2 regions of the Sphingobacterium sp. KH_072 genome follow, and region 2 is predicted to be linked to the other one. Evidence: riboswitches for the same ligand, from Rfam matches in the RefSeq annotation. Region 2 holds a riboswitch; the other holds the start of a gene.
The links. Region 2 has a riboswitch for thiamine pyrophosphate ahead of thiD (bifunctional hydroxymethylpyrimidine kinase/phosphomethylpyrimidine kinase). Riboswitches for the same ligand answer to the same signal wherever they lie in the genome.
Positions count from the first base shown of each region.

Region 1: another riboswitch for thiamine pyrophosphate. It lies ahead of thiS (sulfur carrier protein ThiS); the one in region 2 lies ahead of thiD (bifunctional hydroxymethylpyrimidine kinase/phosphomethylpyrimidine kinase).

Region 1 is NZ_CM174457.1:2,686,478-2,703,048, forward strand. Features, by position in the region: gene AC3IRT_RS12100 (TonB-dependent receptor) at 1-1,037, opposite strand, end outside; gene AC3IRT_RS12105 (GLPGLI family protein) at 1,228-2,067, opposite strand; gene AC3IRT_RS12110 (DUF4468 domain-containing protein) at 2,176-2,769, opposite strand; gene AC3IRT_RS12115 (tetratricopeptide repeat-containing sensor histidine kinase) at 2,998-4,929, shown strand; gene AC3IRT_RS12120 (glycoside hydrolase family 76 protein) at 4,970-6,148, opposite strand; tRNA gene AC3IRT_RS12125 (tRNA-Ser) at 7,001-7,087, opposite strand; gene AC3IRT_RS12130 (HD family phosphohydrolase) at 7,180-9,312, opposite strand; TPP riboswitch at 9,427-9,525, shown strand; gene thiS (sulfur carrier protein ThiS) at 9,591-9,797, shown strand; gene thiC (phosphomethylpyrimidine synthase ThiC) at 9,832-11,646, shown strand; gene AC3IRT_RS12145 (thiamine phosphate synthase) at 11,643-12,242, shown strand; gene AC3IRT_RS12150 (thiamine phosphate synthase) at 12,247-12,879, shown strand; gene AC3IRT_RS12155 (thiazole synthase) at 12,876-13,646, shown strand; gene thiH (2-iminoacetate synthase ThiH) at 13,656-14,783, shown strand; gene AC3IRT_RS12165 (HesA/MoeB/ThiF family protein) at 14,787-15,500, shown strand; gene AC3IRT_RS12170 (acyl-CoA dehydrogenase family protein) at 15,576-16,571, opposite strand, start outside.
Region 2 is NZ_CM174457.1:1,284,014-1,300,584, reverse strand. Features, by position in the region: gene AC3IRT_RS06065 (3-oxoacyl-ACP synthase) at 1-299, opposite strand, end outside; gene rpsF (30S ribosomal protein S6) at 502-870, shown strand; gene rpsR (30S ribosomal protein S18) at 870-1,133, shown strand; gene rplI (50S ribosomal protein L9) at 1,148-1,591, shown strand; gene AC3IRT_RS06045 (hypothetical protein) at 1,678-1,971, shown strand; gene AC3IRT_RS06040 (copper homeostasis protein CutC) at 2,001-2,762, opposite strand; gene AC3IRT_RS06035 (DUF6660 family protein) at 2,916-3,227, shown strand; gene AC3IRT_RS06030 (CusA/CzcA family heavy metal efflux RND transporter) at 3,503-7,813, shown strand; gene AC3IRT_RS06025 (efflux RND transporter periplasmic adaptor subunit) at 7,821-9,119, shown strand; gene AC3IRT_RS06020 (heavy metal translocating P-type ATPase) at 9,269-11,329, shown strand; gene AC3IRT_RS06015 (TonB-dependent receptor) at 11,453-14,701, opposite strand; TPP riboswitch at 14,880-14,974, shown strand; gene thiD (bifunctional hydroxymethylpyrimidine kinase/phosphomethylpyrimidine kinase) at 15,044-15,889, shown strand; gene tenA (thiaminase II) at 15,861-16,520, shown strand.

The DNA.
Region 1 (16,571 bases), 1.4 Mb from region 2:
TGCAGCACATTGGTGCTAAATAAAAAGATCTTATTATCCAGCCATTTGCGCTCTTCAAAACCTGGACTAGGCACATCGCGCAAACGAATGTAACTTGGGCCATCCGAGATGTTGACATCTTTGTTGGTGAAGTAAACTCCTGTCCCACCCGTGTAAAATGCGCGCAGATCCTTCGCCACATCTACGCCCACATTGTTGGATTGAAAGGAATTGAGCATTTGAAACTTTTGCCCGAAGGTCATCGGCGTCACATTCACATCCCAGAGCGCTGGACTAGCCCCAATACCGATCTTTCCAGAACCAGTAGATGTAAATCGTTTCAACTCTAGATTAAGCGAAGCTTGATCGGAAAACACCACAGAATCCAGTAATTTGATCGGCTGATCGTTTTCCACTATCTGTACATTTCTCACTGCTTCAGCGGGCAAATTTTTATTAATCATGGCATACCGACCTTCCATCAGGTCCAGATTATTCACCATGTATTTTTGAATAGGCTTACCTTGATACAGAATTTTATCGCCCTCCATCTCTATACCAGGTAGTTTGCGAATAATATCTGCAATCACCCGGTCTTGCGACGAGGTAAATGCATCTACATTGTAATTAATGGTGTCTTTTCGTTTGAATATCGGTAAGTTGGCAGCTTTGACTTCTTGAATTTCTTTGGCTTGTAGCGAAAGTGTATAGGTGTACTGTCCCGTTTTGTTGGCCACTACCACTGAGTATTTAGCATAACTCAGGTGATTAAACTCCAAACGAATACTATCGGCGTCCGTGATCTTGCTTTCCAGTTGAAAAGTACCATCGGCACCTGATCGGGTGAAACCAACCAAAGCCGCACCGGCCACTCTTTTGTAGCCGACAGAAACATTTGAAACAGGATTGCCATCGGCATCGATTAGCTTTCCAGAGACCAAGATTTGGGAATGGACAGTACTGATCGATAAGCCAAACAGGAAACACAATATACCGACTTTTATAGCGCAAAAGAAGCTCAAAAACGATTGGAAGAAGTCGTCTAACGTAAGCATCATTAGGAGTGCAACAGAATAATATCACGCATGCTCAAAGAGTACAGACGATTGGTTCTCGGAGATAAAGATTAGTTAATTGCATCAGCAGACAACCATGCTATGGATGGTATACTACCGACAACCTAATATATACATATTATTTTAAAATCAAAGGGAAAATTTACCGCAATTAGTCTTCTTTCTTATAAATTTAGGGTTCGAGTTCGATCTGATTACTATTCTTCGCGAGGTATTTCTGGTAATTGTTTGTCATATTCAATTTCGACTGCGCATCTTTAAACTTGATCCGACCTTTGCTCTCATGCAGCAGCATCCGATTTTGCTCCATCGTACGTTTCTCTTTAAAGAAACCAGCTTTATGCATCTGAACAACCTTTCGGGCAGGATATTGATTGAAAACCAGCTTCTTTTCGATATTTAAATCCATGTCAATGACTTCAAAATTCCAAGATTTGTCGGCAGATGAAAGCGAAATAATGAGCCCAGGTAGTCCTCCAAATTTATATGGACCATCGAAAATGGGTATATCTGTACAAAACCAAGCTTCCCACTTCCGGCCAGCGTACTGCACTGTTGCTAATTGGCAATGCAGATTATGCAAGGTCTTTTCGTCGTTTGTGATATTCCAATCCCACCTATTCGGTTCATCGCAACGCACCAAGTCGGGTCCAAAATCGGCTTCATACTCATAAAATGCAATCGCATCAATCGACTTTATAATAGCAAATCTAAACTTCGACCTATAAGTGGATGCACTTGCGTAATCGCCGAAAGTATCCCCCCCTTTATATTGATCCTGACGGATGGAGTCCAGTATATTTTTGTTTGTGGATTCAAAAAGAGAAATGGAATCGTTGATAAGCAATTCGAAGGTTTCCTGCGCCGTCTGCTGCACGTTGGCTGTATCCGGTTTGTACGTGAGCTGGTACGTAATACGTTTATCAAATTGTAAAGTTTGCCCATGTACGAGCAAGCAACTCAAAAAAACATGAAAGTAAAACAAAGAAAAAGCTGCTGCATATCGATTCATTTTTTAAAGTAAATAAAATACTTTGCATAAAGAAATTTAATTCAGATCAAGTACTATCTTTACGAACTAACTACTGATAACGCTTTTGAAAACCAATCATACCATTTATCACCAATTATCAATGATTTTAGATTTTTCTATGATCTCTTTTATCAAGGAATTGAAATGGTTCTCCAATCCATTTAGAGCTTCTTGTGAAAGTATCTTACCATTTTTGTCAAAAACAGCATATTTTGAGTTTTTGTCTTTCACTAGAGAAAGGTAAGACCAACCAGTCGCCCAGCCCGATTTATAACCACCTTCGTACCACCGCCTGCATTCGAATGACGGACGATTGAAACGTATTTTATGATCTTTGAATTGAATGGATAAGGTATAAGAGATGTCGTATTTATAGGTTGTCTTACCGATTTGTATTGGAGATACTTTGACCTGATCTAAGATGGCTTGCTGTTCATATCCTTTAATGGTAATGCTTTCACCCTCGATCAAACTCAATACCTCCTTTGGATCTTTGTACATCGAATTAAGCGCTCGAAGAACATTTTTATACAAGACCTCTTGCTTTATATCTGGAAAATCAACTACTGCATATTCCAAATTGTCGGCAGCGACAAATCCTGCCGGCGTTAAGCTAAAATATTGGCCATATCCTACCTCAGCAAATAGCAATAATGCAATGAGTTGTACAAGTGTTTTCATATATGTTATTAGTTGTATGTATTTACGTAGTATTTCGCTTGATGTATCATCACTTTCACGCCACAGAAAGGGAAGGTATGCGACTTCAAATCTAGCGTGAAAAGCACAACGTATATATCCCTGAAAACCAGTATTTGTATCATTACACGTAGCTCTTTATAAAATATTCTTTAATTTTACGATATGAATTGCGCGTGCTTTTAGGTCCGCATATTAATGTTTACCGAAGTGAAACCCTTTATTAATCCCATAGTATTATTACTATTTGTAGTACTATGTTCCTTTTCATCCACTGCTGTGCTGGATGCTGATTTAGATCAAAAAACCGAGTATTTGCAAGAGCTTCACCGGAAGCTCAGGGTGATATATTATACCCAAGATTTTGTAGGTACGCTAAAATTCGAAAAGGAAGTAGAATCACTGAGAACCTCGATAGTAACTCCCAATCTGTTGCTTACCGATATAGAAATGCTGTTTGCAAAGAGCCTATATAATCTCAGTAACTATGAGCGATCATTGCCCCTTGCCCTTGCAAATCTCAGTAACTACGAAGAGCTTCGGAATGTTAAAGGTATTGCAGATGCACGTAATCTTATTGGATTGATCTATCTAGCGCAACATCATTATGATGCGGCTTTTGAAGAATTTAAAAAATCGGCAGCACAACATAAGGCGCTTGGAAACGAGCAACGTCTTTCTGCCAATTACCATAATATGGGTCTGGCTTCTACATCATTAGGCAGGCCGCAGTATGCGAAATCTTTTTTTATAAAAGCAAAATCACTCGCTGATAAATCTGGATATACGACAGTTAGTGCCATGGCAGACAATCGGCTCGCCGAAATGTACGAAAATGAGGATGAATTGGATACAGCTATGGTGCTGTATAACCAAGTCCTACAAAACAAATCTGCGAAGAGCGAATGGGAAAACAGCTTTGCACACACAGGAGTTGCCCGTTGCTATTACAAATTAAAACAATACGATAAAGCCAAAAGGCACGCTGTGGAGGGCTATAATCTCGCTGTTAAACTAAAGACAAAATGGGATATTGTAAGAGCAGCAAAAGTGGTCGCCGAGGTCAATGCGGCTTTAGGCACATTTGAAGAGGCCTTTATATATCATCAAATTTATGATTTGTATAAGGATAGCATGCTCTCTGAAGACAAACGCATTAGTTTAGATTCTATGCAAATCGCCTATCAGCGATCTGCCAATATGAAGCTAACAAAGGAAAATAGTATTATGGATCAACAACTGCGTATCGGACAAATACTATTGTTATTCCTTCTTTCGTTCGTGGTTTTTGTACTAGTGATATGGTACACGACTCGCAGACATGCTAATACGACTTCTGGGCTCAATAGTGAACTGAAAATGCATAGCCAATTGATTACAGAACGGAATGCGTTGATCGAAAGTCAAAATGAAAAGTTGCGAGATACGATTGTGACCAAGGATTTTTTAATAGCGGTATTGAGCCACGATTTTCGTAGTCCGATGTCGGCAATCTTGAATGTAATCCAATATTTAGAAGACACAACGTTGACTGCAGCAGACAGGAAACATTGGTTTGAAATCCTACGGAAGCAGACACTTTCCACGATGAAAGTGATGGATAACTTGTTACTCTGGTGTGAAACGCAAAAACATATAATCCGCACCGATCCAGTCGCAGTAAATGTATCCGAGCTAGTTTCAAACACTTTGGAAATGCTGGAGCAAACATTGCAGGATAAGCAGCTAAATATTATTCATTATGTAGATAATGTAGCTATCGGATATGCCGACAGAAATCACCTGCAGATTATCCTTTCCAATCTCATCTCTAATGCATCGAAATTTACGGAGAAAGGCGGAACCATTCAGATTAGTTATGAGGATGCTGAAAAGGATCTAAAAATTCATATTCGTGATAACGGCATTGGCATGAGCGCGATGAAACTACAGCAAATTCAGTCTGAGGACCATACACTAAAATTAACCGAGGGCACAGACCAAGAACGCGGGTTTGGCATCGGTATGCAAATTATAACACATTTCTTGAAAGCTAACAATGCTCAGCTACTGATTGAAAGTACAGAAGGTCATGGCAGCCATTTCACGGTCATCATTGCTCGATCATTTGCCCACCAAGATATACTATTGCAAACGACATGATTTTAGTAATCAACTTCTTACCCATCAAGAAAACTCAATATTATAAGTGACTTAAACCTGTCAAACGTGCATACATCTCCGCAATGGCGAACTGATCTAGCAGCCATTTTTTGCTGCTGTTAGTTGATTTTCCTGTCCATTCTTTGCTAAACAAACCATCGCTATTGCGCATAGCAGTCCAAGCGTGATCCATGTTTGCATTAAACGCACTGATATACTGCTTATCCTGATCTTGATGATACAACTCCACATAACCGCGCAACATAACAGCAATAAACCAGTTATCACTTCGCTTCAATTGTGGGTAAGAAGCCTTATTATCTTTTGTGAAAAACTGAGTTAAACCACCTTTGGCAGATGCTTGCGCATCTGCTAAGTACTCTTTTTTGTCGGTGATTTTATATAACAATGCTCCCGCTTGAATCATTTGCCCTGTATTGTAAGGATACTTGGCTTCTTGCACTTTGCCGGCAAGATTGATATTATCCCAATACACGTTGTCTTTCGGATCTTGCAGATTATCCTTCGTCCATGCGTATAGCTGAATCGCCTGATCTAAATAAGCTTGGGATTGGGTGGCTTCGTACAATTTGAGTAGATACACGACTGCCGGCGCGTTTGAACAGGTGTTTTTAGATTCTTTTTTCTGTTCGCACCAATAGATTCCGCCGCCTAGTTTATCATCCATACCGCTTGCTACAAACCGCCAAATCTCTTGAGCCTTATCTAAATATTTTTGTTCTTTGGTCTGCAAGTACAAATCCGTAAAATCGATACCCAACCAGACATTATCATCATAAAAACGATCTGATGGTGCAGCACTGTTGATGTAGGATGCATATCCTGCTGGCTGACGCGTGTCATAATAGTTTTCTAATCCGGAGAGTACGACCTGATCGATATGGCTTTTCACATCTTTAGTGTCACGATGCTCTAGAAGTGCCACGTAAGCGGATAAACTTCCTGAAAAAGGCCACAAATATGAATATGGATTGGTTTTGTTTTGATTTTCACCACCAGCAAGGTAGCTCGCGCTGTAGGTATCATCAAATGGATAATTTTCTCGAAGTAAATGCTTCCCATCAGGCACGGCGTACAAACTCTCTATTTTGGATAGAGTTTGACTTGCCTTCTCGTAATAGCCGTTTGCAGTTGATGTCTGTGCAAATAAGCTAGTAGTCATGCATAGTGCTATGCCCGCTCCTATTAGGTTTTTCATATTTTTACTCCTCATTATTATAGTTTATAGTATGGTAATTTATTCGGTATTCGGGACGCTAGATATAGCTTGACTTAATCTTTCATATTGCTATATCGTTTTACTAAATGAGTCACCAATATTTGATATCAAAACGCCAATCATTACGGTTTATTTTATGGCAAAATGGAGGAATGATTGATCACTGGAAAACATCCTAATCTAAAAGCAGCGCATTGGTCAACAAGTAATCATCATTACGCTAGAGAAAAATAGTAAAAAAGATGTGGCTAAAATCCTATGTAACTACATCTTTACCGTGGAAATTTATATTGTAATTTGGTTGGTAGCATCTAGATAGCCGAACACTTCACTTTTTCCAGCCATCGATTTCTGTCTTCTAGATTGAAATCTTGCAGCGAAACAACGATTATTTAATGACGTAATTTCCGAGATAAAGAAACATTTTAGCGGTTATGACAAGTCCCGCAATTTATTTAATGATTTGAAAGATAATTATGGCATAGCATGTAGCGATGCAGCTTGGTTATGTTAACAATATCCTGGAGATATTGATGATTGAGAAAAATATCTGCGATGTCAGCGTATACAAATGTCCATATTTCGATAGAAGAGTTCAATGATTTGTGAAAATTATTAGACTACTTTCGCGAATCATTCCCCTAGAGAATTTCAAAAATAACTCATTTAAAATCAAATGGCCGTTTTTCGCGGAGAGGGCGGGATTGGTTCAGCCCCGCATGCCCCGAACTCAACCTTGAACCTGCTACGAATCGAACCCTGCGGGTCCTCATCCCGAACTCCTTAAAAACACAAAACCCATCTTTGCAGATGGGTTTTTGTTGTTTTTCGCGGAGAGGGCGGGATTCGAACCCGCGGTACCGTTTCCAGTACGACAGTTTAGCAAACTGTTCCTTTCGGCCACTCAGGCACCTCTCCGTTATTGACAGTGCAAACATAACGCAAAAATTTCATTCTGCAAAGCAATTTTTCACTTGCTGATGCAATGGTTTGACAGTCAAAAAGTTCTTTTAATCTTCCACAGATTTCTTCTTCAACAAATCGTAATCTATACGCACATGATGAATACTTTTTAGCATGGATTTGAAGATAGCGGCCACCTGTGAGATCTCTTTCATGGTGATATTCGCGTTCATAAATTGCTTTTGCATCAACTTATGATCCACAATTTTGTCGACCAGATTATTGATGGATTGCTCCGTATATTCTTTCATCGCGCGTGATGCAGCTTCGACCGAATCGGCTATCATCAACACTGCAGATTCCTTCGAAAATGGAATGGGTCCTGGATAACGAAACAGCTCTTCGTCGACCAATTTATCCGGATTATTTTTCACCGACAGGTTATAGAAATAATCCACTTTCGTTGTACCGTGGTGGGTACGAATGAAATCGACGACCACCTCTGGCAATTGATTTTTACGCGCAATCTCCACTCCTTTCAATACGTGCGAGATAATGATTTGCGCGCTTTGCTCTGGCGTCAATTCTTCGTGCGGATTATTTCCTGTTTTTTGATTTTCAATAAAATAGAGTGGATTCGACATCTTACCGATATCATGATACAGCGCACCAGCACGAATCAACAGTGGGTTCCCTCCTATTCGATATACCGCAGCTTCCGCCAGATTGGCTACTTGCAGTGAGTGCTGGAATGTTCCTGGCGCTCTGATCGATAATTCGCGAAGCAGTTTTGAGTTACTATTCGTCAATTCCATCAAGGTCAAATCCGAGACGATGCCAAACAGCTTTTCAAATGCATAGATCAATGGGTACGCCAACAAGGTAAGACCGACACTGATGACAAATGGCAAAATATCATTCCAATAAATGCTGTCAAACGTACCATTCCGCGTCAGCACCAAACCCGTATAGGAGATGATATACGAAGCCAGAATCAACAAACTCGATAGCAAAAATTGCTCTCTCTTCACCATCGTACGGATACTATAAATCGCCACAATACCCGTCACCAATTGTAGGAATACGAAATCGAAACTATTCGGCACAAACAAAGCCGCCATCAATACCATCAGGAGATGAATATTAAGCGCTACGCGCGTATCAAACAGAATTCGAAAGATAATAGGTACAATACAATACGGGATGTAGTACAAGCTCGGGATTTTAATATTGATCGCCCAACTCAGCACCCCCAACATGGTAATGATGACCGCAAAGATGATCATCAACAACCGGTTATTGTTGTAAATATCTAGCCGGAAGAAGTACAAAAACATCATGAGCAAAACCATAATGAGCAATACCATCAAGAAATTGCCAAACAGCACCAGTCCCTGCTTACCGCCCATCTGCGATTCATTCTCATAAACGCGGCGCAAGGATTCGAGCTTTTGGAGGATCTCATTATTGATCACCTTGCCTTGCTCCACAATCAATTCATCGCGTTGTACAATACCGCGTGTGGTGGAGATATTAGACAGCGCCGTTTGCTCGGCTTTTTCCGTCTGCCCTTCGTTGAACACCAAATTCACCGCCACATAGTTCTTCAACAAATCAGCGAGCCACTTTTTCTGCAGCACAAAACGATTGCGATCTACGGTACGCTCTATGTACGTATAAGCACTTTCTATGGTAAAGCTATTCGCGGTATTACGTTGCTGTGCCACATTCTCCTGCACCAATATAAAATTGTACTCCGCCTCCGAACCTGTCGCCGAAGTGCTGCCTTTTAATTGATACCGACTATTAAGTGAGATCACGCCACGATCATACACATAGTCTAGTATGGCTACTCCGACACCACGATAGCGCTCAATATCTTGCGAAGGCAAAGTATCCAATTGCGCCGCTTGCCATTTTTCACCTAAATCGATATTGAATTGATCGAGCTGCTCCTTGCTCACCACATCGCTCACATTATAGATCGGATGCACCGTCTTCAGAATCTGCTGTCGGTCACGATCCAATTCCTCTTGCGTTTTGAGGATAGCAAAATCATGTGGCGAAACGAGGTTTTCATGATTCCAAGGTTTTCCCTTTTGGTAATCATAGCGAAATCGAGGTTGCTTGGGCATAAATAAGCACACCAAAAATATGGTGACCACGACCATGATGTATTTCAATATGGGCGAATTATACTGGAGCTTCTCTTTATTATAGTTGATTTTTAGTTTTGCCACGTGATGATTCGTTCTAGTGCATGGTAGCCTATGGTTTTCCAAAATATCCCATAAGGTCTTCATACAAAAGTAGGAAAAGAATCGTGGTCTTTCATTTTATTGTCGTAGATTAGCCAAGTACTTTAGGGGTGTCTGCATAGTTTGTAGGCTGAGATTTTACCCTTTGAACCTGATCTGGATCATACCAGCGTAGGGAAAAGTGAATCGTCATCTTCAGTGCTTTCGCACAATAGCTGTCATTCCCTAAAGTGTATGTATGTACATAAATTTTTTAGGATATGACACTCAACATCAATCAACAAACACGCTTTTTTGAAGATCCACCGCAAGATGTGGCCGCTTTAGTCGCGCTCGAAATGCAAGGCAAAACGAAAGGCATTGCGGTAGCGATCAATCAACAAGTGATCCCCAAAGATCGCTGGGCCGACACGCCATTACATGAGCAAGATCACATCCTCATCATCTCCGCCACGCAAGGAGGTTAAATTTCCCATCTATTTTCCAGAAAAAACCAACGCTATGATAAAGCACACGATTTCCAATTCCCCTTTTCCAAAATCTCAGAAGGTTTATATTAAAGGTTCCCTATTCCCGATCGAGGTGGCCATGCGCGAGATCACGCTCAGCCCGACCAAGATGAGCAATGGCCGGATAGAGCAAAATCCGCCCGTCACCATCTACGACACATCCGGACCGTATACGGATGAGCAAGCCAACATCGATATTCGTAAAGGACTTCCGCGCTTGCGCGAATCCTGGATTGTGAACAGGAATGATGTGGATATGCTCGACGAGATAAGTTCGGATTATGGTAAAACGAGATTAACCGATACAAAGCTCGATGACCTTCGATTTGAATATAGTCACCGACCGCTCGCCGCAAAACCGGGTCATAATGTATCACAGTTATATTATGCGAAGCAAGGCATTATCACGCCCGAAATGGAGTACGTGGCAATTCGCGAAAATCAACGCATTGAACAATTACAGAGCTCGACCAACCGTATGGATCACCAACATGCTGGTAATAGTTTTGGCGCCAACACACCGCAGCAACGGATTACGCCAGAATTTGTACGCAACGAAATTGCCTGCGGACGAGCCATCATCCCCAACAATATCAATCATCCAGAAAGTGAGCCCATGATTATTGGACGGAATTTTCTGGTAAAGATCAATGCCAATATTGGTAATAGCGCCGTCACATCAAGTATTGAAGAAGAGGTAGAAAAAGCCGTATGGGCATGCCGATGGGGTGCTGATACGATTATGGATCTATCGACTGGAAAGAACATACATGAAACGCGCGAATGGATTATTCGCAATTCGCCAGTGCCCATTGGTACCGTACCGATTTACCAAGCCTTGGAGAAGGTAAATGGCGTAGCGGAAGATTTGACCTGGGAAATATTTCGGGATACGTTGATCGAGCAAGCTGAGCAAGGCGTATCCTACTTTACGATCCACGCCGGAGTTCTCCTACGATACATCCATCTTACAGCGCAACGCGTAACGGGAATTGTGTCTAGAGGTGGCTCCATCATGGCCAAGTGGTGCTTGTTTCATCATCAGGAAAACTTCTTGTACACGCACTTTGAAGATATCTGCGAAATCATGCAGCGCTATGATGTCGCTTTTTCGTTAGGTGATGGATTGCGCCCCGGCGCGATTGCTGATGCGAATGATGCCGCGCAGTTTGCCGAACTGGAAACCTTGGGCGAATTGACTAAAGTTGCGTGGAAGCACGATGTGCAAGTGATGATCGAAGGGCCGGGACACGTGCCGATGCACTTGATCAAAGAAAACATGGAAAAGCAATTGGCGGAATGCGACGAAGCACCATTTTACACGCTTGGGCCGCTCACCACGGACATTGCGCCCGGTTATGATCACATCACTTCGGCCATTGGCGCAGCGATGATTGGTTGGTACGGTTGCGCCATGCTTTGCTATGTAACACCCAAAGAACATTTGGGCTTGCCTAATAAAAAGGATGTCAAAGATGGTGTGATTACCTACAAGCTTGCTGCGCATGCGGCGGATTTGGCCAAAGGCCATCCCGGAGCGCAATACCGAGATAATGCCTTGAGTAAAGCGCGTTTCGAATTCCGCTGGGAAGATCAGTTCAACCTTTCGCTGGATCCCGATACGGCTCGTGAATTTCACGACGAAACCTTACCGGCTGATGGTGCGAAGGTCGCGCATTTCTGTTCGATGTGTGGACCGAAATTCTGCTCTATGAAAATCACCCAAGAGATTAGAGATAGCGCCGAACAAGGAATGTTTGACAAATCACAGGAATTCATAGAACAGGGAAAACAGTTGTACTTATGATAATGGTACTCACACCAGAATATGCTGCTGATCAGGAATTAAAAACAGTTGTCCAATTGTTGGATGCTGGGCTTGATCGGTTGCATATCCGTAAATATGAGTATACGGCAAAGGAAACTGCAGATTACATAAGTAGCATACCAGCGCATCATCATCCAAAATTGGTCTTGCATGCGTACCATGAACTCGTCCAAGAATTCGACATTAAACGCATCCATTTCAGCGAAAGAGATCGCCACAAATTACAACAAATGCCTTCGCTGCAAGGTGTAAAATTTTCGACTTCGGTACATGATATGGCTACATTCAACCAACTAGAAGAATTTTGGGATTATGCTTTTTTGAGCCCGTTCTTCCCGAGCATATCGAAGCCTGGTTATGGCGCTACCTCGACGATACAGCATCAATTGGCAGCAAGAACCAATCAAGCGGTCAAACTCATCGCTTTAGGCGGTATCGACGCAACCAATATTACACAAACGCTATCGGCAAAAGTAGAAGGCTTGGCTTTGCTCGGTGCTATCTGGGAAAGCACAAATCCGATTATAGCATTTCAGGATTGTCGCACCGTTATAGAAAAAAAACAAACAACATAATGCCATGTTAAATCCTTCAACATACCCCAAAATACAATACATCTCGCAAGGAGATACCTTAGCAGCACAAATGCAACATATTCGGCTGGCACTTGATGCTGGTGCCGATTGGATTCAGATCCGCTGGAAGCAACCCAAAGATGTTGCATTTTGCAATTTTTGCACTGCCGTAAAGAATCAATGCGCCTCTTACCAAGCGCTTTGTCTGCTCAACGATCACGTGGATACCGCGCGTGCTACTGATCTAGATGGTGTGCATCTCGGACTCACCGATATGCCCGTCGCCGATGCACGTGCGCTGCTTGGCGCGGATAAAATAATTGGCGGAACGGCAAACACCGTCGCCGATATACTGCAAAGAACGGAGGAGCGTTGTGACTACATTGGATTAGGACCATGGCGATTTACCAGCACCAAACAAAAGCTCAGTCCTATTTTGGGAATGGAAGGTTTTGCCCAGATCATGGATTATTTGCAGCAGCTTGACAAAGCTATCCCTCCTATTTACGCGATTGGTGGCATTTGCTTAGAAGACATTCCGACTTTACAAGGTCTGGGTATACACGGCGTAGCCGTTTCTACACTCATCACCGAACATCCTCAACACATCACATCCATTAAATCCATATTACAATGAACGATTTAAAGATTGCAGATAGACATTTCAATTCCCGTTTATTTTTAGGAACGGGCAAATTTGGCGATTTACAACGCATGCGCGAAGCCATGATGGCCGCCTCAACCGAATTGGTTACAATGGCGCTAAAGAGGGTGGATCATGCATCCGAATCCGATCAACTCCTCCATGCACTTAATATTCCGCAGCTTCATCTTTTGCCCAATACATCGGGCGCCAGAAATGCGAAAGAGGCGGTGTTGGCCGCGATGCTGGCTCGAGAAGCTTTAGAAACAAATTGGATAAAACTAGAAATACATCCCGATCCGCGCTACCTCCTGCCCGATCCAATCGAAACCTTGGCCGCCACAGAAGAATTGGCCAAAGCCGGATTTGTGGTAATGCCATACATTCATGCTGATCCGGTTTTATGCAAGCGCTTGGAAGAAGCCGGCACTGCGGTGGTCATGCCTTTAGGCGCGCCGATTGGTACAAATAAAGGATTACGCACGATTGATTTTCTGGAAATCATCATCGAGCAAAGTCAAGTTCCGGTCGTCGTAGATGCCGGAATCGGCAGTCCGTCAGATGCCGCCAAAGCAATGGAAATCGGCGCTGATGCCGTTCTAGTCAACACAGCTATTGCGGCAGCAAAAGACCCGGTACGCATGGCCGAAGCATTTAAAGAAGCGGTGATCGCTGGGCGCAAAGCATACGAAGCGGGTTTGGGTGCACAAAGTACGCGTAGCATCGCTTCCAGTCCGCTCACCTCTTTTCTCACAGATTAAAACGCGTTTATGTCCACATTCAAAGAAACATTCGCTTCCCACGATTGGAATAGCATCCAAGAAAAGATCTACGCCAGCACGACAGAAGATGTAAAACGGGTTTTGCAAAAAGATCGTCATCAACTAGAAGATTTTCTGGTGCTATTATCGCCTGCGGCGGAAGCCGCATTGGAGCAGATGGCACATTTAGCACAATCCATCACACAGCGTCGTTTTGGCAAGACAATACAATTGTACGCGCCGCTTTATCTGAGCAACGAATGCCAGAATATCTGTACGTATTGCGGTTTTAGTATGGACAATAAGCTCAAGCGCAAGACGCTGTCGGATGCCGAACTGATGCTGGAAGCCATGGCGCTCAAAGCGATGGGACTGCAACATGTGCTGTTAGTAAGTGGCGAAGCCAATAAAATAGTGGGTGTAGAATATTTCCAAAACGCTATTCGCTTGTTGAAACCACATTTTTCGCAAATATCCATTGAGGTGCAACCTCTGGAACAGGACGAGTATGAATTGATGCAGCAGGCCGGAGTGCACACGGTGCTCGTGTATCAGGAAACGTACCATCAAGACGTGTACAAAGCGTATCATCCAAAAGGAAAGAAATCGAACTTCGAATACCGATTGGACACGCCCGACCGCATTGGCAAAGCCGGCATACATAAAATTGGCTTGGGCGTTTTATTGGGTTTGGAAGATTGGCGCACAGATAGTTTTTTCAATGCTTCGCACATCAATTATCTACAAAAACAATATTGGCGCACGAAATACAGTGTGTCGTTTCCACGGCTTCGCCCTGCCGAAGGCATCATCGAGCCTAATTTTGTGATGGAAGATCGGCATCTGCTGCAATTGATCTGTGCTTATCGTATTTGGAATCCCGATCTAGAAATATCGATTTCTACGCGTGAAAGTGAGCATTTTCGGAATCATATCATTCCGCTCGGTGTGACAACGATGAGCGCAGCATCTAAAACAAATCCTGGCGGTTACGCGGTAGATCCGCAATCGCTAGAGCAATTTGAGATTAGTGATGAGCGTAGCATGGAAACGATTATTGATCTGATCAGAAGCTCGGGATACGATCCCATTATGAAAGATTGGGATGGCGCATACAGCGGACTTCATAACGTATAAATCATGGACGAAAAATCAACGGCGTTCTCTCGATACAGCCGCCAGATATTTATAGAAGAAATCGGCGTATCAGGTCAGCGCAAAATCATGCAAAACAAAATCTTAGTGATTGGTGCTGGCGGATTAGGTTCTCCGGTCATTCAATACCTTGCCGCGGCTGGAATTGGCACCGTGGGCATCGTGGATTTTGATTTGCTGGAAGAGCATAATCTCAACCGCCAAATCATACACCGCATGGCCGATGTAGGCTTCCAAAAAGTAGCTAGCGCGGCGCGCTTTGTGCAAGCGCTCAATCCATTGATCCGCGTCGAAACACATGATTTTAAACTAGATTCGGACAATGCTACGCGCTTAATAGCCGAATATGATGTGATCGTAGACGGATCGGATAATTTTACCACGCGCTATCTGGTGAATGATGTGTGTGTAGCACTACAAAAACCTTTGGTGTATGGCAGTATATTTGGTTTTGAAGGTCAGCTAGCCGTATTCAATCATGCGGGCAGTAAGAATCTGCGCGATTTGTTTCCTGAACCACCTAAGGCGGATGATATTCCAGATTGCGACAGCAATGGCGTATTGGGCGCACTGCCCGGTATGATCGGCAGTATGATGGCGATGCAAGCGCTCAAGATCGTTCTAGAGTTACCGGTAGATAGCAATCAATTAACGATTGTGGATACGCTACGTTGGAATTTTTCCAAGATCAACTTTTAAACGCATCACCATAGAAAGAGAAAAGCCTGCTGAACATACGTCCAACAGGCTTTTCTTACGATTAAAGGTGCTTGCTTAAATAAACGAAGCCCAGTCTGATTTTTCTTGGTATTCTACGATCGGAGCAGCATCGTTGAAGTCGGCGAAGTCCGACAAGAACGCTTTCACGTCCATTTCCACATGTTTAGCAGCTTGTTCGAATAGATCTGTACGGAATCCTTTAGAAACCATATGATCTACATACTGCAAACATACCAAACGGGCGATCGCTTTACCTAGCACCACCAATTGTCGTTGCACCAAGTTGGTTGCTGATAAGGAGATATCAAAGTGCTTTTTGAATCTGTCCATCACACGTGTGGTTTGCTCGAAGGTAGACAAGAATGTGCCAACATGCGTTTCTTTGGCTTTCTTCATCTGCTTCACCACGATTTCCGCGATCTGCGTGTACAACATTTCATTCGATCCTTCAAAAATCTGGAACGGACGGCTATCCACAATACCGCGACCAGCGATATGATTCAATTTATAGCCACTTGAACCCGATAATTGAACAGCGATCTGAGCAGATTCTTGCATCAAGTCAGATACTAAAGCTTTCATCGAGTTAGCTTGCAAGCCTTCTGTGGCTAGATCAAATTCGACACCACTCACATTAGAGCTCCAAGCACACATACCAGAGCATAACGTGTATGCCGATTGAATGCGAGACAATTGGTATTGTACTGAATCAACGTGAAATAACGATTGTGCGCCCACTTTGCGTTGTAAACAATGCGCTAGGGAATCATCCAACATCCGTTGAATAAAGCCCATGCCCATGCCTGGAAATTGCATGCGACTACGGTGCAAGATATCTAGCATCATTTTGATACCAGTGCTATATTGCTGTAGCTTGTGCGTATGTGGAACAGTTAGATCAATTTTATTCAAACCATAAGGGATCATATACAGACCCAAATTGTTGAAATATTCCTCTACCGGAATGTGCTGCTCCGCTTTACTATTATCAGTCACGAAAAACTCTACATCACGAGCAAGATCACCAGCTTGGTTTTTCTTACGAGCGGC
Region 2 (16,571 bases):
CCCATTTCTGTTTTCACCAAGCTGCCTAGTCGCACGCGATTTTCTGTTGCCGGAGGCAATGACGGAATGGACTGTAGGATTTGTAGATCTTTTTGCGCTTCGTTAAGCTGTCTTTGTAATCGATCGAGATCCTGTTGGATCATTTCACGTGACGTCTCATACTTATCTCCAGCACTACTTTTTGTATCACTCACCAAGGCATCTTGAGAAAGATCCAAAGAAGTTTGTATCTGCTTGATTTTTTCGTTGATCAAAATAGTACATTGCTCTAGAAGAGCGTGCTGAAAAGTTGGAGTCATGAATGCTGTGTGGTAAAGCCCCAAAGATAACGTATCTTCGACAACTCTTTATTATCTATCAGCTCGCGTTCGATAATTAATCGAGCAGTAAAATCTCACTAAAAAAGCTGCGCATAATATATTCCATTGTTTAAAATATATTTTCTACCTTTGCACTTCCGTGTATACGGAGACGATTTAATTAACATAACATATCAAACAAATGCAACAGTACGAATCTGTCATCATTCTTACCCCGTTGCTTTCAGAAGATGTAGCGAAAGAAGTCATCGCTAAATTCAAAAACATTCTTTCTGAGGGCGGAGCCGAAATTGTCGCTGAAGACAATTGGGGTTTGAGAAAATTAGCGTATCCAATCCAGAAAAAAACAACTGGATTTTATCACTTAACTGAATTCAAGGCTCCGAGTGAATTAATTCAAAAACTAGAACTTGAGTACAAACGTGATGAGCGCGTGATGCGTTTCCTTACTATCTCATTGGATAAGCATGCACTTGCTTACAACGAGAAGAAACGTAGCGGAGCATTCAACAAGAAAACGGAAACCAAAACTGAGGAGGTAGCAAACTAATGGCAAACGAAAACATCCAATACGTAACTGCCCCTAAAGTAGAGGACAACCGTAAAAAATACTGTCGTTTCAAAAAGAACGGTATCAAGTATATCGACTATAAAGATGGCAACTTCCTATTGAAGTTTGTAAACGATCAAGGTAAAATCTTACCTCGCCGTCTTACTGGAACATCATTGAAATTTCAACGTAAAGTAGCTCAAGCCGTTAAACGTGCGCGTATTATCGGACTATTGCCTTACGTAACTGATTCACTTAAATAGAGAAGGATACGACCATGGAAGTTATATTAAGACAAGATGTTAAACACCTTGGAGAGAAAGACGATGTCGTAGTAGTAAAGCCAGGATATGGCCGCAACTATTTAATCCCTCAAGGTTTTGCTGCTTTGGCAACAACATCAGCAAAAAAAGTATTGGCTGAGAACATTAAACAAGCTCAGTTCAAACAAGAGAAAATTCAGAAAGATGCTGCTGAATTGGCAACTAAATTGGAAGCTATTAAATTGACTATCGGCGCTAAAGCTGGCGAAAGCGGCAAAATCTTCGGTAAAGTAAATAGCCTTCAAATTGCAGAAGCTTTGAAAGCACAAGGTTATGAGGTGGATCGCCGTCGCATTACTTTCGAAGAAGAGCCTAAAAACTTAGGTGAATACGTAGCTAACCTTAACTTACACAAGGAAGTAAAGGTACAAGTTCCTTTCGAAGTAGTAGCTGAGTAAGCATTCATACCGAAAATAATAAAAATGGGATATCACATGATATCCCATTTTTATTTACTTTTATCTCAAACAATGCCTATCATCGTATGAATATTAAAAGTATTATCTCCGCCATCATACTTGCCGCCGTTATTATTGTGCTTTTCAACAACCACGAGGAAGCACCATTTTGGTTATTTGGCACAATATACGCCTCCAAGCTGTTGATATTAGGTATATTCTTCCTTTTAGGAATGATTGCCGGAGGTTTTTTATTTCGTCGTCGCAAAAAAGCACCAAAGGAATACACGGCCAGCAATCAATATGAGCCAACTTCTTCCTTGGAAAATCCACCTTCTGATCTATCTGAAGAAGATCGCAACTATTTACGCAGAGATTAGCCGATAGGCTAATCAGAGAATCACCGTAGCTATACCTTAGAAGAAAGCATTTCTAATTGTTGCACCAATTTCTGAGTGCGCTCTTTCGATGTATAAATCATGGCTTCATTCATACCTTGAATAGCTAAGTTCACATGTCGTACACTAGAATTTTCTACGGTCTTAGCCGAGCTATGTATGCTGTACGCATTTGTGTAGGTCAGTATCTCCGCGATATTATTTTCATCGACGCCTGCGCCTGGCATAATCTCGATTCGTCCTGCGGCTTGTTCGATTAGCTCGCGCAACATCTCCTTCCCTGCCAATGCCGTTTCTTGCTGACCGGAAGTCAAAATCCGCTCACATCCCAATTGAATAATCTCTTCTAAAGCCTGCGCTGGATAAGCACATAAATCAAATGCGCGGTGAAAAACCACTTGCATAGGTCTAGCTGCCGCAATGAGCTGAGTCATGCGCAGCGTATCCACCTGTCCGTCGGCATCTAAAACCCCAATCACAACGCCATCGCAACTCGCTGTCTTACAAAACTCTATATCTTGAAGCATTTCTTCAATTTCCAAGTCCGTGTACACAAAATTGCCCGATCTCGGACGAATCAACACAAAAATTCCGATCGTCAATCGTGTTCTCGCCAAACTAATCTGCGCATGCGATGGCGTGATGCCACCGCTTTCTAAGCTCTGACAAAGTTCTATTCGGCTCGCTCCGCCTTGTTCTGCTGCTAGCGCAGATGTCGGCGAGCTACTGCAAATCTCTAATACGTAATTCCCTATTTTGTGTTCTGTCCCCATATTCATAGACAAATATAAGGAAAGGGCGATAAACGGTCTCTAGTACTATTTGGCAAAAATACCATCGTATTAAATCTACAAAATAAAATTTCACAGACCTTTAACAACACAAACTAGATCGAAAAAAGGTTTTATTCTTATATTTGTTTCACTATGCGGTTAACGACGTTTATACTACTCACTTATTTGATGGCGCTTTTTGCGATGCCATGTAGTGATGCAGTAGCAGCAATGCGCGCCAATGACTTGACCGAATTTTCTCACAGCCATACTGAAAATGCAACAGACTCTTGTTCACCATTCTGTACGTGCATCTGTTGTGCTATCGCGGTCGAGACCCCCCAACTATACAAACTAGAAATATCCACTCCGTTTTTCACTTATTGGTCAACCAAATCAATAACTAAACAATTTATAATGGCGGATATTTTTTTACCATCTATCTGGCAACCGCCTCAATATTAATTAAGAAATATTTTCTTTTCCAGTGAATCTGCTTGGAAGAGTCTATTATTATACCTAGTAAGCGATTAGAATCGCAGGCTTAACTGTGTCTGTTTTTCTAATCAAGAACGTTCTTACTTCACATCTCCTACTTTGGATGAGCTGTATCAAAACTGATGCTGTTCCTAATTGAGAAATGCAGAAGAATCCAACTAATCTATTTCATTCAGAAAAATAGAAAAATCGTGTTAGATAGTATTATAAGATTTAGTATTAAGAATAAGATCATCATCGGAATGATGACCTTAATTCTAATCATTTGGGGTTTGTGGAGTGCCACCAAACTGCCGATCGATGCCGTACCAGACATCACCAACAATCAGGTACAAATTTTTACTTCCTGCCCCACATTGGCTGGGCAAGAAGTCGAACAATTAGTGACTTTTCCAATTGAGCAAAGCATAACAAATATTCCTGATATCGAAGAAATACGCAGTATTTCTCGTTTCGGACTCTCGGTTATTACCGTCGTATTCAAAGAAAGTGTAGACATCTACTTTGCCCGCCAATTGATCAACGAACGCTTGAGCGAAGCACTGGAGAATATCCCAAGTGGCGTTGGCACGCCCGAAATGGCTCCTGTAAGTACAGGACTTGGTGAGGTATACCAATACATCATTCACCCGAAAAAAGGAAGCGAAGATAAATACGATGCAAAAGACCTGCGCACCATGCAAGACTGGATTGTGGCACGTCAATTATATGGCACACCCGGTATTGCCGAAGTAAATAGTTTTGGTGGTGAGCTCAAACAATACGAAGTAGCGGTCAATTCAGAACGACTTCGTGCCATGGGTGTTACCATTCCGGAGGTATTTACCGCATTGGAAAATAACAACCAAAATACGGGCGGTGCATATATCGATAAGAAACCGAATGCTTACTTCATCCGTGGTATCGGCTTAGTCACGAGTTTAGCAGATGTAGAAAACATTCCTATCAAGACAAATGGTGGAGTTCCGATTTTGATTAGAGACGTAGCCGAAGTAGGTTTTGGAAGCGCCGTTCGTTACGGTGCACTGACCTTTAATGGTGAAGTAGATGCTGTAGGTGGCGTAGTAATGATGCTCAAAGGCGAAAACAGCAATGATGTCGTCAATCGTGTCAAAGAGAAATTGCCAACTATACAAAACTCCTTGCCAGAAGACGTGGTGATTGAGGCTTACCTCGATCGCACCGACTTAGTTGGCAGAGCGATGAAGACCGTAGAAACCAATCTGATCGAAGGTGCACTGATCGTCATTTTTGTGCTGGTTATCTTTTTAGGCAATCTACGTGCAGGTTTGATTGTAGCATCCGCGATTCCGCTGGCATTATTATTCGCTTTGGGCATGATGAATGTGTTCAACGTGAGCGCCAATCTGATGAGCTTAGGTGCGATCGATTTCGGATTAATCGTAGATGGTGCAGTGATCGTAGTAGAAGCTACGTTACACCACTTGGGATTGCGAAAAAGTAATCAAAGGCTCACTCAAGCGCAAATGGATGAAGAAGTATTTAACTCGGCTGCCAAAATACGAACACAAGCGGCTTTTGGAGAGATCATTATCTTGATTGTATACATTCCTATCCTCACGCTGGTCGGTGTAGAGGGCAAAATGTTTACACCCATGGCACAAACAGTTGCATTCGCCATCTTCGGCGCACTGATCTTGTCGCTTACGTACATCCCGATGATGTGTGCTTTATTTCTACCGAAACAATGGAGCGGAAAAAAAAGTTGGAGCGACCGCTTTATGGAAAAACTACACATCGTATATGCACCTCTATTGCAGAAAGCTATTCGTGTCAAGTACATTATCATCACGGCTACGGTTGCACTATTTGCGGTAAGCATATTTCTATTCAGCCGCATGGGTGCCGAATTCATTCCGCAATTGCAAGAAGGCGATTTTGCTTTTCACTGTATTCTGCCGCAAGGGAGTTCGCTCAGCCAAAGTATTGAAACTTCGATGCAAGCCTCTCGCATTATTCGCGAATTTGACGAAGTCGATATGGTGGTCGGCAAAACTGGTTCGGCCGAAGTACCGACCGATCCGATGCCACCAGAAGCAACCGATTTGATGGTGGTATTGAAACCACAAAAAGATTGGACATCGGGTAGATCATATAATGAATTAGGTGATGCCATCATGGAAAAACTAGAAGTAATACCGGGCGTATTCTTTGAGAAAAATCAGCCCATACAAATGCGTTTCAACGAACTGATGACTGGTATTCGCCAGGACGTGGCCGTTAAAATATTCGGAGAAGATATGGATAGTCTGGCAACCTATGCGCAACGCGTAAGCCAAATCATACAGTCGGTCAATGGAAGTACGACACCGCAGGTGGAGCAGGTTAGCGGACTACCGCAGATAAACATCGAATACAATCGGGCGCGAATGGCCAATTATGGACTTACTGTACGCGATGTCAATGATATCGTCAGCACGGCTTTCGCCGGAAAAAGTGCCGGCGTGGTTTACGAGAATGAAAGAAGATTTGATTTGGTCGTAAGATTAGACAAAGCAAATCGTACCGGCATCGATGACGTAAGCAACTTGATGATCCCAACTGCGCAAGGTGCTCAAATTCCGTTGTCGCAAGTCGCCCAAGTAGATTACAAACTAGGTCCAGCGCAGATTAGCCGCGAAGAAGGCAAGCGGCGGATCGTGATTGGATTTAACGTAGCTGGGCGTGATGTACAGAGTGTCGTGCGAGAGATCCAAGAAAAACTATCAAACGAAGTGCAATTGCCAACAGGCTATTACTTCACCTATGGTGGCCAATTTGAAAACTTGCAAAAGGCGACCGATCGACTGATTATTGCCGTGCCGATATCCCTACTCTTGATTTTTATGTTACTGTATTTCACCTTCCATTCGTTCAAGCAAGCAGCGCTCATCTTTACCGCTATTCCGATGAGTGCGATCGGTGGCGTTTTTGCCTTATTGCTACGCGACATGAGTTTTAGTATCAGTGCCAGTATAGGATTTATTGCACTTTTTGGCGTAGCCGTGCTCAACGGAATTGTATTGATTGGCAAATTCAATGAACTGGAAAAGGGAGGCATGAAAGATGTTTTCGAGCGGGTGAGAGAAGGTACAAAAATACGTTTGCGGCCAGTTTTGATGACAGCAGCTGTGGCTTCACTTGGTTTTCTACCAATGGCGATCAGTACTAGCGCGGGAGCTGAAGTGCAAAAACCTTTGGCCACGGTGGTAATCGGTGGTTTGGTAACTGCGACTTTTTTGACCTTGTTTGTCCTTCCTTTATTGTATATCATTCTATATACCAAGTTTGATTGGAGAAAACCAAGAAAGGCTGTTGTAGCGACCGTTGTTGGTATTTTAGCATTGGTTTCTTTAGCTATTAATCCGTTGCAGGCGCAAGAACGGCTTACTATAGATCAGGCAATTGACTTAGCGATTTCAGCCAATCTCAGCATCCAATCGCGCACACTTGATATTAGCGCAGCGGAGAGTTTGCGCAAGACGGCTGGAGAACTTCCGAAAACGAATTTAAATTTCCAATACGGGCAAAATGAAGGATTTGAGTTGAATGATGGTATTATGATTAGCCAGACCATTCCTTTTCCATCTTTGTTTGGTGCCAAGCGCAATGCCGCAGATGCACGCGTTGGTGCTTCGAAGTTGGATCGAGCGATCTCGATCAATGAACTGAAGAAGCAAGTGCGTACGTTTTACTATCAAATTGCCTTTTACGATCAAAATGCCGCTACCTTAAAGTCGTTGGATAGCATTTATCAAGATTTTATCAAGATCGCAGAGCTCCGGTATCGCACAGGAGATACGCCTAAAGTGGATATTAGTACGGCCAAAACAAAACGCGGGGAAATCACGGTGATGCTTGTACAAAATAACGTTGCACGTAAAAATGCACTGCAAAGTCTGCGCTTATTGCTGGGCACCCCAGCTGGCTTGGAGTTCTCGACGGAAAGTGAATATACTCCGTTAACATTGCAGAACAGTACTGATAGTAATTTTGTAGCTACCAATCCCGCGATTCAGGCCATTTATCAGCAAGCCAAGATTGCGGAACAAGATCAGAAAGTAGAAAGGGCTACGGGTTTGCCTGATTTTACTGTTGGCTATAATAATATTTCCTTGATTGGAAATTTGACAAGAAATGGTGTAGAGCAGTATTACGGTCGAGGTCAGCGGTTTAGCTTTGTCGATGTAGGCATTACCATTCCTATTACTTACGGCGCTACTAAGGCACGCATTAAATCCTTAGACTTTCAGAAACAAGCTAATATTGCGGCAGCAGAATGGCAGGAAGATCAGCTAAAAACAGAGCATACCAATACGTTACGGGCGTACGAACAAAGCCTCTTTCAGTACCGCTACTTTAGAGACCAAGCTTTGCCCAACGCCGAAGAAATCATTTTGGCTGCACAATTAAGCTATCGCACCGGTGATATTACGTATATGGAATACCTATTCTCTTTGCAGACTGCCACCGACGTAAAAATCAATTACTTAAAAAGTATACAGCAAGTCAACGATGCTGTGATCCAAATTTACTATCTCATCAATAAATAGTACCACAATGAAACGATATTTCAACATCATACTGCTTGTACTCAGTCTTATCTTTACAACGATAAGCTTGAATGCGTGCAAATTTGGCGATAAAAACAATGAACAGACGGCTGAAAGCGACGATCATGATGACGATGATGATCACGACGAAGAATCTAGTATTGCAGAAATCACACCAGCGCAAATGGATGCTGTCGGTATAAAATTAGGTTCGCTAGAAACTAAAAACCTAACGGCTAACATCACCGTAAATGGATTTCTACGGGTGCCCAATCAAAATAAAGCAGACATCACAGCATTGTACGGCGGTGTGATCAAAAACTTGCGTGTAGAACTTGGCCAGCGCGTCAGCAAAGGCCAAGTGGTCGCTACGATCGAAAATCCGCAATTCGTACAACTACAGGAAGAATACATTACGATCGCCAGCCGTATCACGCAGGCAGAGCAAGAGCTCACGCGCCAACAAGAACTCAATGAAGGAAATGCGGGAGCATTACGTAATCTGCAAAATGCAAAGGCAGACCTCACCACGCTACGTACACGACGCGCTTCGCTGCGTCAGCAGATATTGTTAATGGGGATCAATCCGGATCAAGTGAACGATTCCAATCTACGCAATGTGCTCAACGTCACGAGCCCAGTATCGGGTATAGTTAGTCAAGTATATTCTAAAGTCGGTAGTTATGTCGATGTCTCCTCGCCTATTGCGGAGATTATCGATAATAGTCAATTACACCTCGATCTTCAAATTTTTGAAAAGGATTTACCCAAAATCAAAGTTGGCCAAGTGGTCGACTTTACGTTAACGAACAATCCTTCGAAGGTCTATCAAGCCAAAGTATTCAATGTGGGTTCTACTTTCCAAAGTGATAGCAAAACGATCGCAGTACATAGCACGATACAAGGTGATAAGACCGGACTTATCGATGGTATGAACATCACGGCAGCGTTGAGCATTGGCGATGTGGCATCGGTAGCAGTGCCGGATGCAGCTATCGTCGAAGCCGACGGAAAATTCTACGTTTTCATTCAAGTAGATGCTAAGGCTGAAGAGCCGCACGTGCATGTAGAAGGTGAAGAACACGATCACGTCAAGGAGAATGATCATGCAAACAAAGCAGATGCGGATCATGAGGGCGCATTGAGCTTCGAACGGATTGAGGTCGCCAAAGGTGTTTCGTACATGGGCTACACCGGTATTACACCTGTAAAAGAAATTTCTAAAAACACCAAAATCGTCATTAGTGGTGGATTTTTCATTAACGCTAAACTAAATGACGCAGGCGAAGAAGGGCATGCGCATTAAGATAAGTCCAATGATTCTCTAAAACCCAACAGGTGATTACCTTCTTATAGTAGGTAGTCACCTGTAAATCACTTTGACTATAAAAAAACAGGATATAAATCATGTTGCTTTCGGCTCATAGATGACCGGCAAATTATAAGGAAACTATTATGAAACATCAACATACGTACAACGATAAAGGCGAAAGAATGTGCTGCAACCAAACAGAGAAAGTGTACACCAATGCTGGCGCGCAAGCACTATTACACAGGGAATCGGATGCTTCAGAACCGGTTGCACAAGAGAAAAACATACATGGTGACGATGATGGGCATGATCATAGCCATGACGATGATGCTAGCTCTTGGACGCTGTTTCTAGCACCCACTTCAGCACTTATCCTGCTGTTGTTGGCAATCAGCTTTGATAACAATTGGCTCAAATCAGCTTGGTTTGTAGAGACGAACCGACTGCTTTGGTACGTCGTCACGTATTTGATTGTGGGACTTCCTGTATTGAAGGATGCTGTTCGCAGCATGTTGAAAGGAGAAGTATTCTCTGAATTTCTCCTCATGAGCATCGCTACATTGGGCGCTTTCTACATTGGCGAATACCCGGAAGGTGTTGCTGTGATGTTGTTTTATGCAGTCGGCGAAGTTTTTCAGACCTTAGCCGTTTCTCGTGCCAAAAACAACATCAAGTCCTTGCTGGATCAGCGACCAGACGAGGTGACGATCTTGGAAAATGACAATCCAAAAACAGTCAAAGCCGAATTAGCTAAAATCGGTGACATCATCCAACTAAAACCGGGCGAAAAATTGGGGCTCGACGGAGAATTATTGTCCGCACGAGCTACATTTAACACCGCAGCGCTCACTGGCGAAAGTAAACCTGACACAAAGAAAAAAGGCGAACCTGTGCTAGCAGGAATGATCAATCTAAATACGGCCAGCCAAGTTCGGGTAACCGTAGCGTACACCGACAGCAAGCTGAGCAAAATCTTAGCATTGGTGCAAGATGCTACGGCACAAAAAGCGCCAACAGAACTATTTATTCGCAAATTTGCAAAGGTATATACGCCTATTGTCGTTTTCTGCGCCTTGGGTATTACACTGCTCCCTTATTTTGTGGTAGACAATTATCAGTTCAATGACTGGTTGTATCGCGCATTAGTTTTCTTGGTAATCTCTTGTCCTTGCGCTTTGGTGATTTCTATTCCGCTAGGCTATTTCGGTGGCATCGGAGCAGCCAGCCGAAATGGTATTTTGTTCAAAGGAAGTAATTTTTTGGATGCATTAGCCAATGTTCAGCACATCGTGATGGACAAAACCGGAACGATGACCGAAGGCGTTTTTCAAGTACAAGAGGTAAAATTTGATGCAGAGTTCGATGAAAAACAGATGTTAAGTCTGATCAACGCGATCGAAAGCATGAGCACGCATCCAGTTGCGACCGCTATACACGAATATGTAGGTGAAGTAGATCGTTCTATTGCCTTAGATGAAGCAGAAGAAATTCCCGGACATGGCTTACGTGCACTAGCGGACGGAAAAGAATTATTGGTTGGGAATTTTAAACTCATGGACAGGTTCAAGATTGCCCATCAAGTTGATGTTGCGTCCATCATTTACACCGTAATAGCGGTCGCTTATGGCGGCAAATTCGTTGGATACATCACGATTGCGGATGCTATCAAGGATACCGCTGCAGAAGCCATCAAACAATTCCACCAATTGAACGTGCGAAGCACCATGTTGAGCGGCGATAAGACGAGTGTGGTGGAGTATGTGGCGAAACAACTCAACATCGAGCGAGCATATGGTGATCTATTGCCAGAAGATAAAGTCGATAAAGTAAACGCAATCAAAAGCAAAAAAGAATCCGTGGCCTTTGTCGGCGATGGCGTAAATGATGCTCCTGTGGTAGCGCTGAGTGATGTAGGTATTGCTATGGGCGGATTGGGAAGCGATGCCACCATCGAAACCGCCGATGTCGTGATTCAAGATGATAATCCGCTTAAAATTGCGATGGCAATTCGCATCGGAAAGAAGACCAAGCAAATCGTATGGCAGAATATCACCTTGGCATTCGTGGTTAAAGGGATTGTATTGGTATTAGGCGCTGGCGGTTTGGCCACGATGTGGGAAGCGGTTTTTGCCGATGTGGGTGTTTCATTGATCGCTATTCTCAATGCGATTCGCATACTGCGCAGCAATTTCAAGTCAAAATAAAAAAACTGCTCAAGCTTTTAAAATACGAGATCCCGAAGATTGTTCAAGAGAGACAATCTTCGGGATCTCGTATTGTTAAGTTACCGGATACAAAAAGCGGCCTAGCTCAATCCAAGCAATTCATTAAAAGCTGTAACGCAATCCGAACTGCATTTGCCAGCGCGATGCAAAGAAATCGCGCGAATAGTCAGTTACGTTACCTTGGTCAAATGTGTAAATAGGATAAGTCGTAGCCGTTCCAGCGGTGCCCGATGATAGACCGACACTCGATGTAGAATTGAACGTATTGGGAGAGAAATACTGAATGCCCCAATTTCTACTTAAGAGATTGGTCAGATTGATGATGTCATACGTGAATGTCAGTGTTTGTGTACGACGGCCTTCTCTAGTGAAATTGAAATCTTGCGAGAATCTAAAGTCGGCCTGATAGTTCCATGGAGTACGTGCTCCGTTACGCTCTGTAAAGTTTCCGCGTCGGCCTCGCAGATAGCTATCCCCATCGATATATGCATCGAAAGCGGCTGCCTGTGCTCTCCCAGCATCGGTTTGTGCAAAAAACATCGCAGTCTCCTCCAGTGATGGAATGTAGGCCAGACTGATGTTTTGTGCTGTACCATTGATCGTGCTGTTTACAAATCCCAGCGTGTATGGTAGTCCGGATTGTGCATTAAAAAATAGCGAAAAATTAGATACATATTTTCCCTTACTCATCCACTCTGTTCTATAGTTCATCGTACTTACGATACGATGACGGATATCAAAATTGGAATAAGCGAGTTGCGGATCATTAGGATTGAGCGCTTGATTGAGCTGCCAATTAGATTCCATCGAATTACGAATACCATTGGTAATATCTTTAGACTGGCCGTACGTGTAGGCTGCCATCAAATCAAATCCCATCGAAAAACTCTTTGCCACCTGACCGGTAATGCTATAGCGATGTCCTTTATTGGTATTTGATAATAAATAAGCATTGGTATACAACGGATTTATTGCTTGCGAACCATCTACTGGTCTATAAATCGGTTGTTGGCGATCAGTATCATAGGGTAAGTAGATTGGATTATCCTTCAAATTGACATAAGTGAATTGCAAATCGTTGATCACCTTGGTATAGATACCTTCTAACGTGAATTTCCATCGATCTTCGGTCAAGTAATCAAATGCTAAATGGCTTCGCCAAGCTTGCGGCATTTTAAAATTATTATCAATCAAATCTACTTGCGTAGCTCCCAAAGCGTTATTAGGATTTACGCCCTGATTTCGAACAAATCCAGCAGTACCTTCACCCGTCATCGAATCGAAAATTGGATCCGAGCCAGGCGCAGGCATAACCGGATTATCACCGTTATAGGTATATCGCCTGTCAAATGCACCGTAGCTATCTCCATTGTTGTAATACGCATAACCTAGCCAAGCGAAGGGAATTCTTCCGGTAAATATGCCTGTACCTCCGCGCATGATTAATTGATTCGTACCAAACACATCATAATTAAAACCTACTCGCGGAGATACTTGGATCTGACCCAGAAATTCATTACGAATGGCTGAAGGCTGTGTGTAGGTGAAGGTAGTACCATACTGCGGATCGATTGGAGATTCTGTCGTTTTGGCGCTCAGACTAGGTTTGGTAGGCATTTGAGCAAGATCAAACCTTATTCCGGGTGATAAACGCAAATTCTGTCCGATCTGTATATCATCTTGTGCGTATAAACTATACAGATTTACCCGAAATTGAGCGGGTGGATTGTCAATGATATTTTCTCGCGTATTATCTTCATAATTGAAATTAGTACGTACACGGTTCGGTTGATTGTTTAGAAAAGCATTAACACTACCATAATTAATTCGACCATTCCAACCATTGACAAATCCATAATCGATATTATAAAACTCGTTGTGCGTGCCAAACGTAAATTGATGATTATCCTTGATCCAAGTGAAGTTATTGGTGAGTTCAAACGTTCGTTGTCGCAGGTCAAAAATACTCGCCTCTCTATCTGTTCCTAAAAAGATCGTTCCTCCGCCAGAGGAGATTTCTATCTGTGGGAATGCCGGATCGGAAGATGGTCTTCTGTAATCGTGAATATTAGAATACCCTAACAAAAAACTATTGGACATCGCGCTATTGAAATGACTTTTCAACTCGGCTACCGTAGAATTTTGATTGTTCACTTGTCGAAAATCTATGCTCCCGAAACGGAAATTTTGCTGGTCACGCTCTAAGTTGGTTGCTTGGGAAAGGATCGTATTATTGCGTATCGATAGGTTGTGTTTATTATTGATGATCCAATCCAAGCGATTGAAGAATTTGTTCGAGCGGGAGTAGGTATTGTAATCCCCATAATCACCAGCATCGAGATTATAACGACTAGATAAATAATCAGTAATTTGCTGTGCCTGTTCTAGGTTAATGACGGGCATATCTTCCGAGCCCGCTGCCAAAATAACCGGATCCTGTCTTCGCGTAATTTCCTGATTAGTGAAGAAAAACAGCTTATTGCGAATGATTGGAAAGCCCAAACGAAAACCAGTCTGGTATTCATAAAATGATGATGGTAATCTGGAATTATCTCCAGCACGATTCCGACCGGTAATCGTCGCATTTCGTCCAAAAGCATACACCGATCCTGTTACCTCATTAGATCCGCTACGTGTAACCGCATTGATACTTCCGCCTAGAAAGTTTCCGATCTTTACGTCAAATGGCGCCAAATATACTTGGATATCTTGAATCGCATCCAGCGAAACGGGGTTGGTACGTGTACTGCTACCCGGTTGTCCGGAAGTATTTCCTTGTCCACCCAAGGACGGACTAAAACCGATCGCATCGTTATTAATAGCTCCATCTAAGGTCACATTATTGTACCGGAAATTGGTTCCCATAAAAGAGTTATTGGAACTTTGCGGCGTGGTACGTGTGAAATCCTGCAAACTACGGCTAATGGATGGCATTCTCTTAATCTGCGCCTCATTGATTCGCGTACCGCCTCTCACATTATGATTCACTCTACCATTAATTACCACATCTTCTATCCGTGCCGACTCTTCTTGCAGTACAAAATTGTAATTAGATAATCCTAAACTCAAACTGGCATTGGTAATCACATCTGTTGCTAAGCCAATGAATGTAGCTTGTAGCGTATAGGGGCCACCTGGATTGAGATTAGCAATTGTATAGCGCCCTTCCGCATTCGTGGTAGACGTATAACTGGCACCATTTCCATTATTAGTAACAAGAATAGACACACCCGGCAAAGGTTTACCATTTTCATCCGTTGCCCGTCCTGAAATCGTGGAACTGGTAATCTGCGCTTGCGCGATAGAAATAACAGTAAAAAAGAGTAAAGCGACAATTAATTTAAGTTTCATAATCATTATTTGTTTTCGCAGTCAAATATCGATTAGCAACATTACTTTAATGTTAAATAATTCTTAATATTTAACTAAAAACACTTAAAAGAAAATTTAAAGCTAAATATTACAAATTCGTAAACTATCGATAAAATATAGCAGTTTACCAGTATTGATCGATATTTTTAATATATTTGAGTGGCTTTAGGGGTATTCTTTCATAAGAATTGAGACAGTCCCTTCGAACCTGATTCGGATCATACCGACGTAGGGAAAAGCGCGTAGCAGATCTGCCAAGATCTGTTTCCATTTTTTCCATGGTATTCCGTTTTATTAATTTTCTGACTTCGGATAAACAACATGGAAAAATACCAAGTTCCCACCGTATTAAGTATTGCTGGATTTGATGGAAGTGGCGGTGCAGGCATACAAGCCGATACCAAAACCATATCTGCGCTTGGCGCATATGCGATGAATGTGCTAACGGCTTTGCCCGTGCAAAACACACAAGGCGTTCGCCAAATCTACGATATCCCGACTCAGGCCGTCAAAGATCAGCTTAAAGCTATCTTTGAAGACATTTATCCCGACGCCATCAAAATCGGCATGGTACATTCGGTCGAGCTAGTGCGCTGTATTCATACCGAATTACAGGATTATAGGGGATCGATCGTATTCGATCCGGTCATGGTTTCTACCAGTGGTCATCAACTCATCCAAGAAGATACGATTGCTGCTTGCGTAGAACTGCTATTTCCGAGAGCGACGATCATAACTCCCAATTTGGATGAATTGGGTGTCTTGGTGGATAAAGAAATCCAAACGGTGTCGGAGATGGCAATCGCGGCGCAACAACTCATCCAAAGTGGCGCGCAAGCTGTATTGGCCAAAGGCGGCCATCTTGCCGGCTCACAGCTGACTAGTTTGCTATTACAACAGCAAAAGCCCGTGCAATCCTATCATTCGGAACGGATTGAAACGAAGAACACGCACGGATCAGGCTGTACACTTTCTAGTGCTATTGCTACTTTTTTAGCAATGGGAGACGTGTTGGAAACAGCTGTGCCCAAAGCATTGAACTACGTGTACACCGCACTACTATCCAGCGCAGATTTGCGAATTGGAAAAGGATCTGGTCCACTTAATCATTTTCATAACCCTCAAAAACTACATACTTATGCGCTGGAGCAATCAAGCATGGACTAATATTTCCGCACTTTACGATCATATCATCGCCATGCCGTTCATTCAGGAATTGAAAGACGGTACATTGCCATTGGAAAAATTTCAATTTTACATGCAGCAAGATGCCCGCTATCTCGAACAATTTGGTCGCGTGCTAGCCTATATTGGTAGTAAGAGCGGAGAAAATGAACAAGCGATGCAATTTTTTGACTTCGGGAAAAACGCACTGATCGTAGAAAAGGCGCTGCATGAGACCTATTTTAAACAATTCAGCGTGAAAGATGCTCATGAAGATAGCGCTATACAGCCGATATGCCATCACTATATCCATTACTTGAAAAGCACCGCGGCATTCGAGCCGATTGAAGTGGCTATCGCAGCCGTCCTACCTTGCTTCTGGATTTATAAGGCGGTGGGTGATTATATTTTAGCAAACGCCAAATCGAATAATCCGTATCAAGCGTGGATTGATACATACAGCGGCGACGATTTCGCCGAAGGCGTGAAAAAAGCGATTGCCTTCGCAGATAAAATGGCTGATAACACGACAGAAAGAATCCAAATACACATGTGGCTGGCTTTTGAAAAAGCTTCACAGCTGGAATATCAATTTTGGGACGCAGCATACCATACCATCCGATGGAAAGAATGAAGTTTTAAAGAAATTAATTTTCTTAAAACAATACATTAAGCAGTATTTAAT